DNA from 3 places in the Marinobacter sp. C1S70 genome. Region 3 is predicted to be linked to each of the others. Evidence: predicted binding sites of a transcription regulator. Region 3 holds the regulator's gene; each other region holds the start of a gene.
The links. Region 3 encodes sigma-54, which starts transcription at its own class of promoters, with help from an activator protein. Its sites were predicted from a motif close to ANTGGCATNNANNTTGCTNT; they were not measured.
Positions count from the first base shown of each region.

Region 1 (6,205 bases), on a different contig from region 3:
GGGCTCCGGCCTGTTTCAGGGTATCCACCACATCCAGTACCTGGCTGGCAGACAGACCGAACTTGGATTTCTCGCCCCCGGTATTCTGCCAGTTGCCCTTGCCAATAGTCGCCAGACGGGCTCGCACGCCAATCAGCGGGGAAATGCCCAGCTTCTTTGCTTCTTCCAGAATCAGTGGCAGTTCCGACTGCTTTTCCACCACGATAAACACCCGGTGACCCAGTTTCTGGCCGATCAGTGCCAGGCGGATGTACTCCCGGTCCTTGTAGCCGTTGCAGACAATCACCGAACCGGCCTGCTTTGCCAGCGCCAGTACGGCCATCAACTCTGGTTTGCTGCCGGCTTCAAGGCCCACCTGGTTGGCCGAGGCGGCCGGTTCGGCTGACAGCAGTTCCTCCACCACCCGGCGCTGCTGGTTTACCTTGATGGGGTAAACCGCCGTATAGCGGCCCCGGTAGCCCTGCTCCTGAGTGACTTTGTTGAAGGCATTGCAGAGCTTGTTGACCCGGTCGTGCAGGATATCGGTAAAGCGAATCAGAACCGGCAGGGGAACACCGGCTTCGGCCAGCGAACGAGTCAGCGCTGGCAGGTTGATGCGGGCGTCGCTTCTGCCCCGGTCCGGGCAGATTTCAACCTCGCCCTGACCGTTGACTGAAATGTATCCGTCACTCCAGTGAGCGATGTTGTAGACCTTGTGGGCTGGTGATGCAGCGGTTTCAGCCATTGTTGCTATCCTGTCAGGGAACCCGGGGCGGCCGGCGGGCCGGTAACAGGCTGCATTGTAGGAGCTGACCACTGCACCTACAATACGCCCCTTTCAGATGCCCCGGCACATTGCAGCGGCACACAGTGGGAGACAGACATGACCGCATTGAACGAAGGCTGGTTCACCGAGGTATTTCAGGACCAGGGCACCGCTTTTTCCCTGCAGGTAAAGCGCAAGCTCCATGAAGAGCAGACGCCATTTCAGAAACTCGAAATCTATGAAACCGAAACCTTCGGCAACCTGATGGTTCTGGACGGCTGTGTGATGCTGACCACCAGGGACAATTTCCTGTACCACGAAATGATGACCCATCCTGCGCTGTTCACCCACAAGGACCCGAAAAAAGTGGTCATCGTCGGTGGTGGCGACTGCGGCACCCTGAAAGAAGTTCTGAAACACCCAGGAGTGCAGGAAGCCTGGCAGGTGGAGATCGATGAGCGGGTAACCCGCATGTCTGAGAAGTATTTTCCAGAACTGTGCGAAGCTAATGGCGACCCCCGTGCCAACTTCTTTTTCGGTGATGGCATCCAGTGGATGCGTGATATCGAACCGAACAGCATTGATGTGCTGATTATCGACAGTACCGACCCGGTGGGTCCTGCGGAAGGCCTGTTCGCGCTGGATTTCTATCGCGATGCCATGTTGGCCCTGAGGGAGGGCGGTATCATCGTTCAGCAGAGCGAATCCCCCCTGCTGCACACCAATACCATCATCAAGGACATTCACGATGACATGCACAAAGCCGGTTTTGGCCATGTGCAGACATTGCCATTCCCCCAGCCGGTATACCCCACGGGCTGGTGGAGCTGCACCATGGGCAGCAAGGAAAACCCGCTGAAGTATTTCCGCGAGGAAGATGCCAACAACCGCCCCTTTGTCACCCGTTACTACAATGCCGGGGTGCACCACGGTGCCTTGGCCATGCCGCAGTTTATGGTGGATGCGCTGGAAGATGAGGTTCGCCCGGAAGAGGGTTGAACCAGAGCTTAAAGAAAAAGGGCGCCACAAGGGCGCCCTTTTTCGTTCCGATAGGTAGCGGTGTTACTGCTTGCCGCTGACAAACTCCGGATAGGCTTCCATACCGCATTCGGAGAGGTCGACACCTTCGTACTCTTCCTCTTCGGTCACACGGATGCCCATGACAGCCTTCAGGATACCCCAGACGACCAGACTGGCTACGAATACCCAGATGAAGATGGTCAGGGCGCCGATGATTTGGCCGCTGAAGCTGACATCGCCGTTGGTAACCGGTACCAGCAGCAGGCCCAGCAGACCACAGACACCGTGGGCAGAGATGGCGCCGACCGGATCGTCGATGCGCAGCTTGTCCAGAGTGACGATGCTCAGTACCACCAGGATGCCGCCCAGGGCGCCCCAGATAGTGGCTGTCAGCGCGCTCGGGGTGGATGGCTCGGCGGTGATTACCACCAGACCGGCGATCGCACCGTTCAGCAGCATGGTCAGATCAGCCTTGCCAAACATCAGGCGAGCGGTGATCAGGGCGGCAATAGCGCCACCGGCAGCGGCTGCGTTGGTGTTCAGGAACACCATGGCCACGGAGTTGGCACTGGCGACGTCGCCGAGTTTCAGTACAGAACCACCGTTGAAACCGAACCAGCCCATCCACAGGATGAAGGTACCCAGAGCGGCCAGTGGCATGTTGGCGCCCGGGAAGGCACGGATTTCACCGTTGGGGCCGTATTTGCCTTTACGCGGGCCAAGCAGCAGTACACCAGCCAGGGCCGCAGCGGCACCTGCCATGTGTACGATGCCGGAGCCGGCGAAGTCACTGAAGCCAAGATCACCGAGGTTGTACATACCGAACACATCGGCGCCACCCCAGGTCCACGCGCCTTCCAGCGGGTAGATAAAGCCAGTCATGAAGACCGCGAATACCAGGAACGCCCACAGCTTCATGCGCTCGGCAACCGCGCCGGACACGATGGACATGGCGGTGGCCACGAACACGACCTGGAAGAAGAAGTCAGAGGCCGCCGAGTAGATGGAGCCGCCGGTGAAGCCGTCTTCACGGGTGGCGAAGTCACCCAGTACGCCGTCCACGTCCACATCGGCGATGCCGGAGAGGAAGACGTTACCGCCGTACATGATGGCGTAACCGCACACCAGGTACATGGTGCAGGCCACGGCAAAGAGCGCGACGTTCTTGGTCAGGATTTCGGTGGTGTTTTTAGCACGCACCAGGCCGGACTCGAGCATGGCAAAGCCTGCGGCCATCCACATGACTAATGCGCCACACACGAGAAAATAAAAGGTATCTATTGCATACTGCAGGTGAAAGAGATTGCTTTCCATAGGAAGCCCTCCGCACAAGGCTCTTCAGGTTATAAGTTTTTTGCGTTGGCTGGGTGTCAGTTCTGGATCAGACCGCTTCTTCGCCGGTTTCGCCTGTCCGGATCCGGATAGCCTGTTCCAGTTCAGTCACGAATATTTTGCCGTCGCCGATCTTGCCGGTATTGGCTGCCTTGGTGATGGCTTCGATGACCTGGTCCAGCAGGTTGTCGCCAATGGCGATCTCCACTTTGACCTTGGGCAGGAAATCCACCACGTATTCCGCGCCACGATAGAGCTCTGTGTGGCCTTTCTGCCGACCGAAGCCTTTGACTTCAGTGACGGTTACGCCTTGTACGCCAATCTCGGATAGTGCCTCACGGACATCATCCAATTTGAAAGGCTTGATGATCGCTGTCACAAGTTTCATTGCTTTCTCCTTGGTAAAGCCGTCCCAACAGTGAGGGCCCGTCGGCCGGTTGTTGAGTTCGGGATGCTGCCACCTCGCACATCAATTGTGCGGATTGCGTACGAGGGCTTTAGCATCGGGTATGCCAACGCAAAAAATAGCTTTTAAAACAAACTCTTAATTATTGTCTGTGCCGAAATGGCGCAGCTTGATGCACCGTTGTGGTGCATTGTGCCTGCGATTGTCTCAAAACAGCGCAGTCGGGCCATCGGCCGCGGCCATTATAATGCCGACCGGGTACAGTATGGCAGGGGGTAGGGTGTGATACACTCCCGCAAACACCCCGGCGACACGGAAAATAGTCTGATATCGCCGAAAAACCGATTCGAGAGGTGATTGATGAAAGGGCCCCAGGAAATTTTTTCTCAGTTGCAGGGTCAGTTTGGCCAGTTTGTTCCCGATATGGCGCGGGCAGCACGGGAAGATTTTGAAACCCAGGCCCGGGCCACGGTGATGTCGGTTCTGTCCCGGCTGGAGCTGGTGACCCGGGAAGAATTTGATGCCCAGCAGGCGGTCCTGATGAAAACCCGTGAAAAGGTTGAGGCCCTGGAAAAACGTGTTGCCGAACTGGAACAACGCCAGAGTTCCTGATGGTTTGCCCGGGCGGCAGGGTCGCTGCCCGCAACGACTGATTGTTCTGTGCCATGGAAGGTTGTCATGCTCGCTATTGTCCATTCGCGCGCCAGCATTGGCGTGTCTGCTCCCCCAGTTACCGTTGAGGTGCACCTGTCTGGTGGCCTGCCGGCATTATCCATCGTCGGGTTGCCGGAAACCGGAGTGAGGGAAAGCAAGGATCGGGTTCGCAGTGCACTGCTGAATGCCGGTTTCGAATTCCCCGCCCGTAGAATCACCATCAATCTCGCGCCTGCTGACCTGCCCAAAGAAGGTGGCCGTTTTGATTTGCCCATTGCCCTGGGCATCCTGGCAGCCTCCGGCCAGATTCCCCCCGAAAGCCTCGAAAGCCACGAGTTTCTCGGAGAGCTGTCCCTGGATGGTGCGCTTCGGCCCCTCAAGGGGATATTGCCCGCGGTACTGGCGGCTCGCGAGGCGGGTCGTTCGCTGTTGCTACCGCAGGACAACGCCGAGGAGGCCGCCCTGGCCAGCCGTGATGATGTGCTTGCCGCCAGCCATCTGCTGACGGTCTGTGAGCATCTGGCGGGTCGTGCCCGGCTGGTTCCTGTTCCTCGATCTGAAACGCCGGGAGACGGTGCCGCAGCGGTGTCTGTGGCCGATCTCTCAGAGGTGCGAGGCCAGCAAGTGCCCCGTCGGGCGCTGGAGGTGGCCGCAGCTGGCGGTCACAATCTGTTGTTTTTCGGCCCTCCCGGAACCGGTAAAAGTATGCTGGCGAGCCGGTTACCGGGCATTCTGCCAGGTTTGCCAGATGAGGCAGCCATGGAGGTGGCCAGCGTGCATTCCGTTGCGGGCCAGCCGCTAAAGCCAGGTGGCTGGCGTCAGCCACCATTCAGGGCGCCTCATCACACGGCGTCTGCGGTGGCGCTGGTGGGCGGTGGCAGCAGTCCTCGCCCGGGCGAGATCTCTCTGGCGCACCGGGGGGTGTTGTTTCTCGATGAACTGCCGGAGTTTGAACGGCGGGTCCTGGAAGTGCTGCGGGAGCCTATGGAAACAGGCGAAATCTCCATCAGCCGGGCGGCGCGGCAGGTCACTTTCCCAGCGCGATTTCAGGTTGTGGCCGCCATGAACCCATGCCCGTGTGGTTACAGTGGTCACCCCAATATCGAGTGCCAGTGCACGCCGGCACAGGTGATGCGTTATCGGGCAAAGATCTCGGGGCCGTTACTGGATCGGTTCGATCTGCATGTGGAAGTTCCGGTGCAGTCCGGAGAGGTCTTGCTCGGTTCCGGGGTGTCCGGTGAGAGTAGCGCCAGTGTCAGGGCCAGGGTTCTGGCTGCCAGGGCCCGGCAGGAGGCTCGTGGGATGCTCAACTCGGCCCTCTCGGGAGCGTTGCTGGATCAGGCTTGCCGGCTGGATGCCGCCAGTGAGCGGTTGTTGACCCGGGCCATGGAGCGACTGGGGTTGTCGGCCCGGGCGCTCCATCGAATATTACGACTGGCCCGCACCCTGGCGGATCTGGAGGGTGCTGAACACCTGAGCCAGTCGCACCTGATGGAGGCGCTGGGTTACCGTCAACTCGACCGTCAGGCTGGCCAGGGGTCGGTTGTCTCCGCCTGAAGCTGCTGACTCTGGTAAACTGTGTGCCAGGTTTATTCCATGAGATCCGCTTTGAAGCTTGAGGACACAGAATGACTGACCAGAACGAGACTCAGGATACGAATCCGGTCACCACACGCCGCGGTGTTCGCAGCTTTGTACTGCGCCAGGGGCGGATGACCGAAGGTCAGAAGAAGGCCTTCGATCGCAACTGGGCCAAGTACGGACTGAGCCGTGACAATGGCATGATCGACCCCCGTGAGGTGTTTGGCCGCGATAACATGCTCAACCTGGAGATCGGTTTCGGGATGGGCAAATCCCTTGCCGATATGGCCGAAGCTGCACCCGAGCAGGATTTTATCGGCGTGGAAGTGCACCTGCCTGGCGTCGGCGCCTTGTTGAAAGAAGTGGAATCGCGTGGTCTTGAGAATGTGCGGGTATACAGCATTGATGCCAATGATGTGATTGACCTGTGTCTGCCGGATGCCTGTCTGGATCGGGTGATGGTGTTC
Region 1 is NZ_AXBW01000029.1:113,945-120,149, forward strand. Features, by position in the region: gene speA (biosynthetic arginine decarboxylase) at 1-724, opposite strand, end outside; gene speE (polyamine aminopropyltransferase) at 863-1,744, shown strand; gene Q669_RS10235 (ammonium transporter) at 1,808-3,079, opposite strand; gene glnK (P-II family nitrogen regulator) at 3,147-3,485, opposite strand; gene Q669_RS10245 (accessory factor UbiK family protein) at 3,864-4,115, shown strand; gene Q669_RS10250 (YifB family Mg chelatase-like AAA ATPase) at 4,182-5,714, shown strand; gene trmB (tRNA (guanosine(46)-N7)-methyltransferase TrmB) at 5,786-6,205, shown strand, end outside.
Region 1: a site for sigma-54 is predicted at 3,595-3,614, ahead of glnK (P-II family nitrogen regulator). Genes of this name have one in related genera too.

Region 2 (6,205 bases), on a different contig from region 3:
GATAGACGAGGCCGGGGGTAAACGGCTGATGGCTGGCGGTAAGAAGGCCGGTAATTTCATCGTAGTGGATGGCCCCGACTACCCCGCCCGCGTGCTTATCTGTGAAGGCTGGGCCACCGGCTGCACCCTGGCAGAGATAGACCCCGCCGCCCTGGTATTGGCTGCCGTGGATTGTGGCAACCTTCAAGCCGTAGCAACCGGAGCCCGTAACCGCTGGCCTGATGCTGACCTGATTGTGTGCGGAGATGATGACCGGCAGACACCAGGCAACCCCGGAGCCGCAGCAGCAAAGGCCGCCGCACTGGCCGCCGGGGCCCGGTTTGCCTTGCCGCACTGGCCGCCAGCCGCACCGCTGCACTTGTCAGACTTCAATGACCTGCACAACTGGCAAGGGGGGCGGTAATGACCAAACAGCCGCCCATTACTGCAACAGACCCCAGAACCAACCTAAGCGCCCCGCTGCCTGGTATTGATACAGCCCCTATACCGCTGGCGGGAAGAACGCCGCCGCCACCCTACCCGGTGGACGCCCTGGGGGAGCTACTGGGCAACGCGGCAAAGGCCCTGGCCTACTACGTTCAAACCCCGCTGGGCATGGCCGCGCAATCTATCCTTGCGGTTACTTCGCTGGCGGTACAGGGCCACGCCAACGTGAAGAAGGGCAACGTGGGGACAAGCCCCACAACCTTGTACTGTCTGACCATAGCCGCCAGCGGGGAGCGTAAAAGCTCACTCGATAGCCAGGCTATGAAGCCCATCTATGAATATCAAGCAGAGCGCCGGGCAGAGTATGACGCCCTGATGGCTGAGTACCGGGCCGATCTGGAAGCCCACGAAATGCGCTACAAAAGCATAGTGGGGAGCTACAAGGGAAGCGGCAAGAAACCCCGCCCGCTAACCCATGACGAGCAACAAGCCCTATCGGCTGAGCTGGCGGAGCTGGAAAAGAACCGGCCAACCCCGCCACCGCGCCCCCATATCCTGATGGAAGAACCCACCGCAGAGGGAATCTATAAGCACTTCCTTGACGCCCTGGCAACCGCTGGCCTGTTTTCGGATGAAGGCGGGGCATTCTTCAGCGGGCACGGCATGGCAGACGAGGCCAAGGGCCGGATTATTACCATGCTTTCCCAACTATGGGACGGGAAACCCATCACCCGCACCAGAGCAGGGGCCGGGGAGTCTGGCGTACTGGCAGGCCGCCGCCTGGCTGCCCACCTGATGATACAACCGGTTATCGCTGACAAGGTATTGTCAGACCGCCTGATGATGGGGCAAGGCTTTCTTGCCCGCTTCCTGGTATGCAGTGACCGGTCATTGGTGGGTAGCCGCTTCTTATCGGGCCGCGCCAACGATGAAAGCGCCGCCAGTGACCCGGCCATTACCCGTTTCTGGGACGCCCTGGGGGAGCTTATCCGCCAGCCCTTGCCCACTGATGAAGCCGGGGAGCTGGAGCCGGAAACCCTACCCATCACCGGGCCTGCCTTTGACGCCTGGGTAGCTGTGCACGATTCCATAGAGGAACAGCTGTCACCGCATGGGGAGCTGTCCGTAATACGGGAGTTTGCCGCCAAAGCTGCCGACAACGCCGCCCGGATCGCAGCTGTCCTGTCCTACGTTGAAACCCGGTCAGCACCAACCCCGGAGCATATCGACCGGGCCGCCGAGCTGATGCAGTACTACCTGCTAACCATGATCCAGCGAACGCAGGAAGCCGCACACAGCACGACCGAGCATGAAGCCCGAGAGCTGGCGGACTGGATCAGGCAGAACGGGGGAGAGCTGAGCGCCGATGGCTTCAAGAAACTACCGGCTGCCTACCGAAAAGCCACCAAAGCACGGGAGCTGCTGGGCCTTCTGGTGGACTATGGCCACGCCTTTGTTTCCGTCACTGGCCCCAACAACAAGCCCCGCGCCTGGAAGCTGAGGGAGGGCCCGGACAATGTTTGATCTGATGGGAGCGATAAGGCAACGGCGGAAAGCCAAAACGCCACCCCTTGCGGATTCTGCGGAAACTGCGGAAAGCCCACAACCACGGGCCGGAGAGCTTGCGGAAGGTTTGCGGAAAACTGCGGATAACTGCGGGCCTGGGATTTTTTCCGCAACTCTCCGCAAAAATCCGCAAACGCCAAAAGCCAGCGAACCCCCGGAAACAAAGGGCTGCCGGGAGTTTTCCGCAAATCCGCAAAATCCGCAGACCCTTGCGGGGAAGAATGGACAGAACCCCGATGCCGTTCTTATGGAGATAGCCACAACCCTGAAGGCTGACGCCCATATGTTGCGGGCCCTTCTGTCTGATGACGATATGCAGGCCATAGCCGAGAACTGCCCCGGTTATGACCTGGCCCGGCTGGCGGATTACTTCAGGCTGATGGAGGCCCACGGAAAGCCCCTGCACGACGTAGAGCACCACCTTACCCAACTGGTACGCCAGGGCACCGCCAGAAACCGCCAGAAGGCCAGGCAAGGCAAAGAGCTTGAACGGGTATGGCGGGCCGCCCATGAATCATTCCTGAATCACGCCATGGCCTGCCCTGCCTGCAATGCACCACAAGGCCGCTACTGCCACACCGGGGCGGCATTTCGCCGGGCTTACCTTCAGGCATACCAGAACACAGACCAGCCGGAGCAATGACCATGACCAACGTAACCCCGCTACACCCTGCCCACCGGCTACGGAGCGCACAAGAGAACCTACGCAGCCGGGCCAGACCTACCCCCTGCCCCTATTCAGTGGAGGACATGAGGGCCGCCCCGCTGCTGATGGCGACACCGCCCGGCTATCAACCCCAGATCGACACCACCACCCGCCAAGTATTGGCCGCCCTGCTGCAAGACCTGGAGGAACACCGGGACTGCTGGCACGACCCCATGACAGACCCTGACGCCTGGCTGTGCGCTGGATACATTCACGAAACCTTGCAAGCCCTGCTATCCCAAGCCGGGCACGCCAAGGGGTAAGCCCTACCGCCAGCGGATCACCCACAACAAGCCGGGCCCTGCTGGCGGACAAAACCCGAAAGGTACTACCGGGCAACAACTCACCACGGGGGCGCAGAAGCGCCCGAGCCGCCCAATTATCGGCACCCTATGGCTTCACCACCGCACGACCGAACGCCCCGCCCTGCCTGCCTGAAGCCGTGGCGAACGTGGAGAAACAGGAAGCCGGGGCCCCTGGCACCTACCCAGCACCGCGCGGACGGTGCAACCACGCGGTAATCGGCAAATTTTCGGGAATTCGTGACGCCTCACCAGATGGCCGGATAAAGCCAGAAACGCCAGATAGTTACGACTGCGACAACTGAGGCCAGATAGCGCCACGACACAGTAAATCATAAGCCCGATGGCTGGATGAAAAGGTACTCCCAGACCGGGGCCCGTTGCGGGTAGCGTGGAGCGCGACCGCTCACCAGATACGAAACCAGACACCGCCCGGTTGTTGTTTGGTAGTCCGCGAGGCCGCACGAGATCGCACCCAGACCACAGCAACGCAGCAACCTACCCCACCGGGGGCGGGTAAAATCCCTGACGCTCCCAAGGGCTCGACCGCGTGCCCTAGCCAGATTTTTACGCGGGAGAAATAAGGAAACTTTTTTCGAGGGGGTACGCCGCTGGATTTTGCCCGTATGAGTTCCAGAGACTGCCGGGGGTAGCCGGTTCTTTTTGGGGGTACTTATGGGGGTATTTCCGAACACACCTGAAAGCCACCCGCATAATTATCAGGTGGTTACAGCCGGACTTCGGGGGAAGCTGGGCCCACCATCTCCCAAACTCCTCCCCCAACCCGCACCCAACTCACTCCTGTCCAACTTATTTACACATACGCCTCCAACCTTCTCTTAAGCACTGCCCAAGCCTCTGTTTTAACGTCAAATAATCCTATTGGCACACACTGTGCTGAAAGTCAGACGTAAGTACAGATCGCGGCTTCGCCGCACTGCGTTCAGGGCTTGCCCTGAGAGAAGGTGAAAAATGAAACAGATTACAAAGCAGATAACACACGTTATTGCGGCTCTGGCATTAACCTGGTCTGCTGGGGCTATGGCCCTGATCCTTGGCCCCGCAGACGCCGACAAAACTGTCGACGTAGGCCCCCCAAATCCAGCGCTTGACGCCGGTGACGTTGCAGCCCTTTTTGGAACGTCCGACCTCACTTTGCTTTACAAGTCCAACTACGAAGGCCCGGAAGAAGGCTCCTACCAATCCTTCTACTCCACCAGTTTCACCGGAGACCCTAACAACGCGGTGATCAGCTGGGATGGCCCGGACTACATTGTGTGCCCTGAGTGTTACCTGGTTGTCAAAGACGGCAACGAGCCACAATACCTGTTCAACATCGGCAGCTGGAATGGCCAGGACGTACTGGATCTTCAGGGCTTTTATCCAAACAGAGGCGCCATTTCTCATGTAGCGATCTTTGGCAAGTCCGTTCCTGTACAGGTTCCTGAGCCAGGAACACTGGGCCTGCTGGGACTTGGCATTCTGGGCATGCTCACAATCAGAAGAAAGTTACAAAAATCCGCCTGAGTGTCGACATTTTTTACATGCCACTAAAGCTCCCCTTGGGGAGCTTTTTTTGTGCCCGTTCACAAAACCGCAAACATTAAGTAACAGAAATACACGGAAGCCCACCTTTTAAGCTCATGAGTTTTCGGCCGTTTTAGACAATTCTTGAGGTACGTGGTTCTACCGACACCCTGTCGTGTCAAAAATGCCAACGTCCCGATCAGACAAGCCTCATACACTAAAACCTGAACAAGCGTACCAGTCCTGAAAGGAATCCCTCGGGACTGAGCACAAAAACAATGAGTGAACGGAGTGTATACATGGTTCTTTCCCCCCGATTCTCAGTACGGGCGGTATCCCTTGCCGTTGCAGCAGTTTCCGCCTCCCTGTCCATGCCCACCAGTGCCAGTATGGGCAACCTGGGCACCAGTTATGGTGTAATGCCGGTCGATGTGGCCACCGCCCAGTCCCTTTCGATGTTCAATGAGTAGGTTTCTGCCACCTACTACAATCCGGCAGCGCTGACGAAAGATCCTCGTGGCGAACTTACGGCGGGTATCCTTCATTCCGAACAGGAGCTGCGTTCCGACAATCCCAACGCCAGCGGTGACATTGTCTCGGACTCTCCGAGCCAACACGTTTTGATCGGCATGAAGACCAACCTTGGGTCACTCACCCGGTTCGGGCACCCCATCTATCTCGGGTTTATTGCGGGCGTGGAAAAGTACGGTAAGGAGATGCTGGCTTTCAGCTCTGAAACCAGCGAGAGCGGACAGTTCCTTCAATACGGGAAAGAACCTTTGTTCCTTAACATCGGTGGTGCAACCCCGATCTGGCGCGGTATTTCCGCCGGTGCTTCGGTTCGGGTAACGCTCGAAGCGACCGCTAATCTTGATGCCGTCTCGACGCTGGGCGGCGAAACCAGCCGTGAGCGCCTTGCGGTCAATGCCGAGCCTTCTCTGAAGACCATTCTGGGCACGAACATCGATCTGGGCAGCACATTTTGTCCTGAATCTGACTGTTTCCTGAACGGATGGGAAACGGCGCTGACCTACCGGACGAAGTCATCGGCCTCAACCACAGTCGACTCCAACATCATCGTGACCCAGACTATCCCGGATCCCGGGCTCAGCCTGGCTGTGACAACCATCGACTCATTCCAGCCGGAAACGATTGCCATCGGCACACAATACTCCGGTGACGGCTGGCGCATCGGCGGCAGTATCGAACAACAGAACTGGTCGGAACTGGAAGACGAATTCAGCGGCGACTCCATCAAGGATCAAGGTTCCGTGGCCTCCGGAAACCGGATCGGTTTCGACGACATCCTGATTCCCCGCCTTGGTGCGGAATATCAGTTGAACAAGAACTTCGCCCTTCGTGGCGGTGTTGCCTACGAAGAGTCTCCCCTTAAAACCACTCGTAATCCGGAGCTCAACTACCTGGATACCGACAAACTGGTGGTTGGCCTTGGTATCAGTGCCACTTACGACCGAACCCGCCTGCTCGCCTACCCGGTGCGGCTCGACCTGGGCTATCAGTACCAGCAACTGCAGGAGCGCGACTTCACCGTGGTGGACTACGACGGTGACGAAACCAGTGTCACTGCCGATGGTGATATCCACGTATTCAGCGGATCCATCACCCTGAAGTTCTGAGGAGGCTTGCCATGAAGTACAACAAGACCCTGGCACTGATT
Region 2 is NZ_AXBW01000024.1:45,573-51,777, reverse strand. Features, by position in the region: gene Q669_RS08020 (toprim domain-containing protein) at 1-403, shown strand, start outside; gene Q669_RS08015 (YfjI family protein) at 403-1,950, shown strand; gene Q669_RS19500 (hypothetical protein) at 2,240-2,635, shown strand; gene Q669_RS08005 (hypothetical protein) at 2,638-2,961, shown strand; gene Q669_RS08000 (PEP-CTERM sorting domain-containing protein) at 3,973-4,527, shown strand; partial or broken gene aupA (alkane uptake protein AupA) at 4,827-6,164, shown strand; gene aupB (alkane uptake protein AupB) at 6,176-6,205, shown strand, end outside.
Region 2: a site for sigma-54 is predicted at 3,882-3,901, ahead of Q669_RS08000 (PEP-CTERM sorting domain-containing protein). Genes of this name have one in related genera too.

Region 3 (6,205 bases):
ACGCCAGGCCGTTATTGAACAAGACGGCAACGTATTCCGGGGCGACGTCATCCACTACGACACTGTTCGCCGCGTTGTTACTGCGGAAGGCGGCACGCCATCCGACGGCGGCTCCGGCCGGGTGGAAATGGTGATTCAGCCTCGTAATTCAGCTCAATCCAGTGACGGGAAAGGTTCGGATGGCAGTTCTCAGGGCCAGTAATCTGGCAAAAAGCTACAAGCAGAAAAAAGTGGTGCTGGACGTTTCTCTGGAAATTCGCTCCGGCGAGATTGTCGGCCTGCTCGGCCCCAACGGCGCCGGCAAGACCACCTGCTTCTACATGATCGTGGGCCTGGTGCCTGCGGATCACGGCCGGATCACCATCGACACCCAGGACATCACCCCGCTGCCAATGCATGGGCGCGCCCGCAAGGGCATCGGTTACCTGCCCCAGGAGGCCTCCGTGTTTCGCAAACTGACCGTGCGGGACAACATCATGGCCATCCTCGAAACCCGCAAAGGCATGAGTCGGGCGGAACGGGAGGCCAAGCTGGAAGAGTTGCTGGAAGAGTTTCATATTACTCACATCCGTGACAGCGTGGGTATGGCGCTATCCGGCGGCGAACGCCGCAGGGTTGAAATCGCCCGGGCGCTGGCCATGGAGCCCGCGTTTATCCTGCTGGACGAACCCTTCGCGGGCGTAGACCCTATCTCCGTCAGTGACATCAAGCACATTATCCGGCACCTGCGGGATAAAGGCATTGGCGTATTGATTACCGACCATAACGTTCGGGAAACCCTCGACATCTGCGAGAATGCCTACATCGTTTCCGGCGGCCACATCATCGCCTCCGGCAATGCCGAAGCCATTCTGGCAAACCAGCAGGTGAAAGAAGTATATCTGGGTGATGAGTTCCGGCTCTGACCTGATAAAACTGGGTTTATCCGAGGTCTGATTGTTTTGATGATCTGTAGCAAGTAAACTCGGCAAAAAACTTGCTTATACTGTTCACAGACAATGGCAAGTAACCAGCGTACAACATTTTTTTCGGCCTGTGCGCCGGCAAAGCAACAACCGGGATGCCCACGAGTTATGGATCTTGAGCCATGGTTATGAAAGCCTCATTACAGCTTAAGCTGGGCCAGAGTCTGACCATGACGCCCCAGCTGCAGCAGGCCATACGCCTGCTACAGCTTTCTACCCTCGATCTCCAGCAGGAAATCCAGCAGGCGCTGGAATCCAACCCAATGCTGGAAACCTCAGAGGACGATGAGCACCCTGAAGGCGACGAGCGCGAAGAGCACGAGCACAGTGAAGCTTCCAGCTCTGAGGCCAACCAGGACGACAGCCACCAGGACGCGAGCCCGGACTGGGACGAAACCGAGAACGGCCCTGACTGGTCGTCCGAGAACGATATTCCGGACAACATTCCCGATGATCTGCCAGTGGATACCGCCTGGGACGACATCTACCAGTCTGCCCCGGCTCCGGCCAGCAAAGGCGAAGACGAGCACGAATCGGATTTCGAAACCCGGAACTCGCCTACCGAAACCCTGCAGGATCACCTCGAGTGGCAGCTGAACCTGACGCCTCTGAGCGAGCGGGATCAGGCCATTGCCCACGCGCTGCTGGATGCTGTGGATGAGCGCGGCTACCTGACGTCTGACATTGAGGACATTCACGCAGGCCTGCTGGACGAAACCGAAGAAGACCCGTTGGAACTGGACGAAGTGGAAGCGGTACTCCACCGCCTGCAACACTTCGACCCGCCCGGCGTGTTCGCTCGGGATCTCCAGGAATGCCTGCTGATTCAGCTCAACCAGCTGCCACCGGATACCCCCTGGCTGCGCCAGGCGAGACTGGTGGTTACCCAGTTCCTGCACCTGCTTGGCAACCGGGACTACGCGCAACTGTTACGCCGCAGCCGGCTCAAGGAAGACCAGCTGAAACAGGTACTGGCCCTGATCACCAGCCTGAACCCTCGCCCTGGCGATGTCGTGGACCGGGCCGAACCGGATTACGTTATCCCGGACGTTATCGTACGCAAACACGAAGGCCGCTGGCGGGTTGAACTCAACCCGGAAATCGCTCCGCGTATCCGGGTGAATGCCAGCTACGCGTCACTGATCCGCCGGGCTGACAGCAGTGCCGATAACACCTACCTGCGCGACCAGCTGCAAGAAGCGAAATGGTTTATCAAGAGCCTGCAAAGCCGGAATGAAACCCTGCTGAAAGTGGCCACCCGCATCGTTGAACACCAGCAAGGGTTCCTGGATCAGGGCGAAGAAGCCATGAAGCCTCTGATCCTGTCTGACATTGCCCAGGCGGTGGAAATGCACGAGTCCACGATTTCCCGGGTTACCACCCAGAAGTACATGCACACGCCCCGCGGTATTTTTGAGCTGAAGTACTTTTTCTCCAGCCACGTCAGCACCGCCGAGGGCGGCGAATGCTCGTCTACAGCCATCCGGGCGATGATCAAGAAGCTGATTGCCGAGGAAACCCCGAAAAAGCCATTGAGCGATAGCAAAATTGCAGCCATGCTAGGGGAACAGGGAATCAACGTGGCGCGGCGTACCGTGGCCAAATACCGGGAGGCCATGCATATTCCTCCCTCGAACGAACGAAAACGCCTGGTTTAAACTTTCGCCGGTGCAAGATGCACTGGCACGCAAGCCGGCAAGCACGCCGGCAGTATGACAACAGGAGACGCCTATGCAACTCAACATTTCAGGCCATCACGTAGAACTGACTCCCGCTCTGAAGGATTACGTCAACACCAAGTTCGAGAAGCTGGAGCGTCACTTCGACCACATCAGTAACTGCCAGGTCACCCTGGAGGTCGAGAAGGTGCGCCAGATGGCGGAAGCCACGCTGCACGTGATTGGTGGTGAGATTCACGCAAAGGCAGAAAATGAGGACATGTACGCCGCAATCGACGCTCTGGTCGACAAGCTGGACCGTCAGATCCTCAAGCACAAGGAAAAGAACGTAGACCGGATGCACGGTAACGGCGGTCGCTGAAGCGCGAACCTTACCGGGTGTTTCATGAAACGAGCTGCGGCGGGGCTAACCGGCCGCAGCCTTTTTTTTACGGACATGCAGTCGATCCATGAGCGAGCCATCCCTGACCATCGACAATATTCTTGCCCCTGAACTGACCCTCTGTAAGGTGCCGGCCTCAAGCAAGAAACGTGTGCTGGAGTTCATCGCTGAACGGATTCACTTTCAGGATGAAATCCTCAGCGACACCCAGATCTTCAACAATCTGGTCTCCCGCGAACGGCTGGGCAGCACCGGTATCGGTGAGGGTATTGCCATCCCCCACTGCCGACTGGAAGGCCTGGACCGCGTCATCGGCGTGCTGATGACTCTGGAGGAACCGGTAGACTTTGATGCTATCGATAACCAGCCGGTAGATCTCGTGTTTGCACTGATCGTCCCCAAAGAAGCCACCAGTGAACACCTGGAATTACTGAGCCAGCTGGCGGAGCGCTTCAATGACAGCACTTTCTGCGCCCGGCTGCGCCAGAGTGAAGATCCCGCGACCCTTTACCAGCGTATGGCGGAGAGTAATCACTGAGATCAGCCTGATATCTGGACAGGCTGCCAGGCAGATTGAAGGAGAAACAGTCCCATGAAGCTGATTATCGTCAGTGGCCGATCCGGTTCCGGCAAGAGTACGGCCCTGCATGTGCTGGAAGACCTGGGATTCTACTGCATCGACAACCTGCCCATTGGCTTGCTGTTCCCGCTGACCCGAGAGGCGGCCACTCAGGAAGCGCCCGGCCGGCTGAAAAAAATGGCCGTCAGTATTGATGCCCGTAACCTGTCCGCCGAGCTGGCCAATTTTGAAACCATTTACCAGCAACTGAAGCAGACCGGTGTCGAGGTTGAAATCATTTTCCTGGATGCCGACGAACAGTCACTGCTGCAACGCTTTCACGCAACCCGCCGCAAGCATCCACTGAGCGATGACAAGACGTCTCTGCGGGAGGCAATCACCAACGAAAAGCAATTGCTGGAACCCCTGTCAAAGCTGGCCGATCTTTACGTCAACACGACCGGGCTCTCCATGTACGAGCTACGCGACATGATCAAGCAGCGCGTGGCCGGCCGCAAGGATCAGGAACTGGCACTGCTGTTCCAGTCCTTTGGCTTCAAGCACGGCGTGCCGGTGGATTCAGACTATGTCTTCGACGTACGCTGCCTGCCCAATCCATACTGGGACACCAGCCTGCGCAAACACACCGGCGTTGATCAGCCGGTCATCGAATTTCTGGAACGGGAACCGCTGACCCGTCAGATGGTGAATGACGTCACGGGCTTCCTGAATACCTGGCTGCCCTCGTTTGCCGACAGCAATCGTAGTTACATGACCATTTCCATCGGTTGCACCGGTGGCCAGCACCGCTCCGTTTATGTGTGTGAGCAGCTCGGGCGCTATTTCCGCGATCATTACCGTAATGTGCAGGTGCGCCACACCGAACTGCCACACCTTCAAGCCCGGGGAGAAATCTGAGCGCCTATGATTTGCCGCCCCATCACCATCATCAACAAACTCGGTCTGCATGCACGGGCTACAGCAAAGCTTGTGGCCACCGCTTCGAACTTTGACAGCAAGGTACGAATCCGGGGCAAAGGCCGGGACGTAGACGCCAAGAACATCATGCAGGTGATGATGCTGGCTGCCAGCCAGGGCACCGAAGTGGAACTGGTTGCCGATGGCCCGGACGAACAGGATGCCATCGACGCATTGACTGCCCTGATTGACGATTATTTTGGTGAAGGGGAATAACCTCCGGTTTCGTCATTCACCTACAATCCTTTCTCACGTGTGCCACCTAACTCCGCTATAATGCAAAGGTTTTCTGATCGCAGGTGGTTCAATGACCGACATTCTGGAAAAAAGCCAGGCCCGCCAACGCCTTCGCTCACTCAGTGAAGCGCTGGACAGTGGTGCCCTCAAGCAGGTGGCCCGCATTCTGAATGGCGGTCTGAGCCCCAGCGATATTGCTCACCTTCTGGAATCCTCGCCACCACGCCAACGGGCCCTGCTCTGGAACCTGGTCGACAAGCAGCTGGAAGGGGAAGTCCTCCAGTATCTTGGCGACGATATTCGTAGCTACTTCCTGAGCCAGCTGAACGCGCAGGAGCTGGCGGACATTCTGGAAGATTTCGAGTCGGATGACCTGGCCGACTTGCTTCAGCAATTGCCGGACACGGTGATCCAGGAAGTCCTGGACACCATGGACGAGCAAGACCGTCAGCGGGTCGAGGAAGTCCTCGCTTACCCGGAGGACACTGCTGGCGGCCTGATGAACACCGACACCATCACGGTTCGGCCGGACATCAGCATCGACGTTGTGTTGCGCTACCTGCGCCGTCACCGCAGCCTGCCCCCGATGACCGACAGCCTGATTGTGGTCAGCCGTCGGGACGAGTTTATCGGCATGCTGCCCATTACCCGGATGCTGGTATCCAATCCCGCGGCTACCGTTCGGGAAGTGATGGACACGGACATTGAACCCATTCCCGTGTCCCTGTCCGACACCAAGGTCGCCACTCTGTTCGAACGCTACGACCTGATTTCTGCCCCTGTGGTGGATGAGACCAACAAGCTGCTGGGCCGGATCACCATCGATGACGTGGTCGACGTTATCCGTGAGGACGCAGACCATTCCCTGATGAGTATGGCTGGTCTGGATGAAGACGAGGACACCTTTGCCCCGGTGATGAAGACCACCCGCCGGCGCGCGGTCTGGCTGGGCATCAATCTGATCACGGCCTTTACCGCATCGGCCGTGATTGGACTGTTTGAAGACACTATTGCCAAAGTCGTTGCACTGGCCGTACTGATGCCAATTGTGGCCAGCATGGGCGGCATTGCCGGTAGCCAGACTCTGACCCTGGTGATCCGGGGTATGGCCGTTGGCCAGATCAGCGGTGCCAACGTGGGCTGGCTGCTGAACCGTGAGTTTCTGTCCGGGGTACTGAACGGCCTGCTGTGGGCGGTGGTGGTTGCCACCGCCGCGGTGGTCTGGTTCCAGGACTGGCTGATTGGTGCCATCATCGCGGCGGCACTGGTGATTAACCTGGTGGCGGCGGCGCTGGTGGGCACCGTCTTGCCGCTGTTCCTGAAATCCCGGAACATTGACCCGGCCCTGGCCGGCAGTGTGATACTCACCACCGTAACCGACGTTGTCGGCTTCATGGCCTTCCTG
Region 3 is NZ_AXBW01000027.1:10,582-16,786, forward strand. Features, by position in the region: gene lptA (lipopolysaccharide transport periplasmic protein LptA) at 1-202, shown strand, start outside; gene lptB (LPS export ABC transporter ATP-binding protein) at 180-905, shown strand; gene Q669_RS09035 (RNA polymerase factor sigma-54) at 1,094-2,623, shown strand; gene hpf (ribosome hibernation promoting factor) at 2,697-3,005, shown strand; gene ptsN (PTS IIA-like nitrogen regulatory protein PtsN) at 3,094-3,564, shown strand; gene rapZ (RNase adapter RapZ) at 3,619-4,503, shown strand; gene Q669_RS09055 (HPr family phosphocarrier protein) at 4,510-4,779, shown strand; gene mgtE (magnesium transporter) at 4,871-6,205, shown strand, end outside.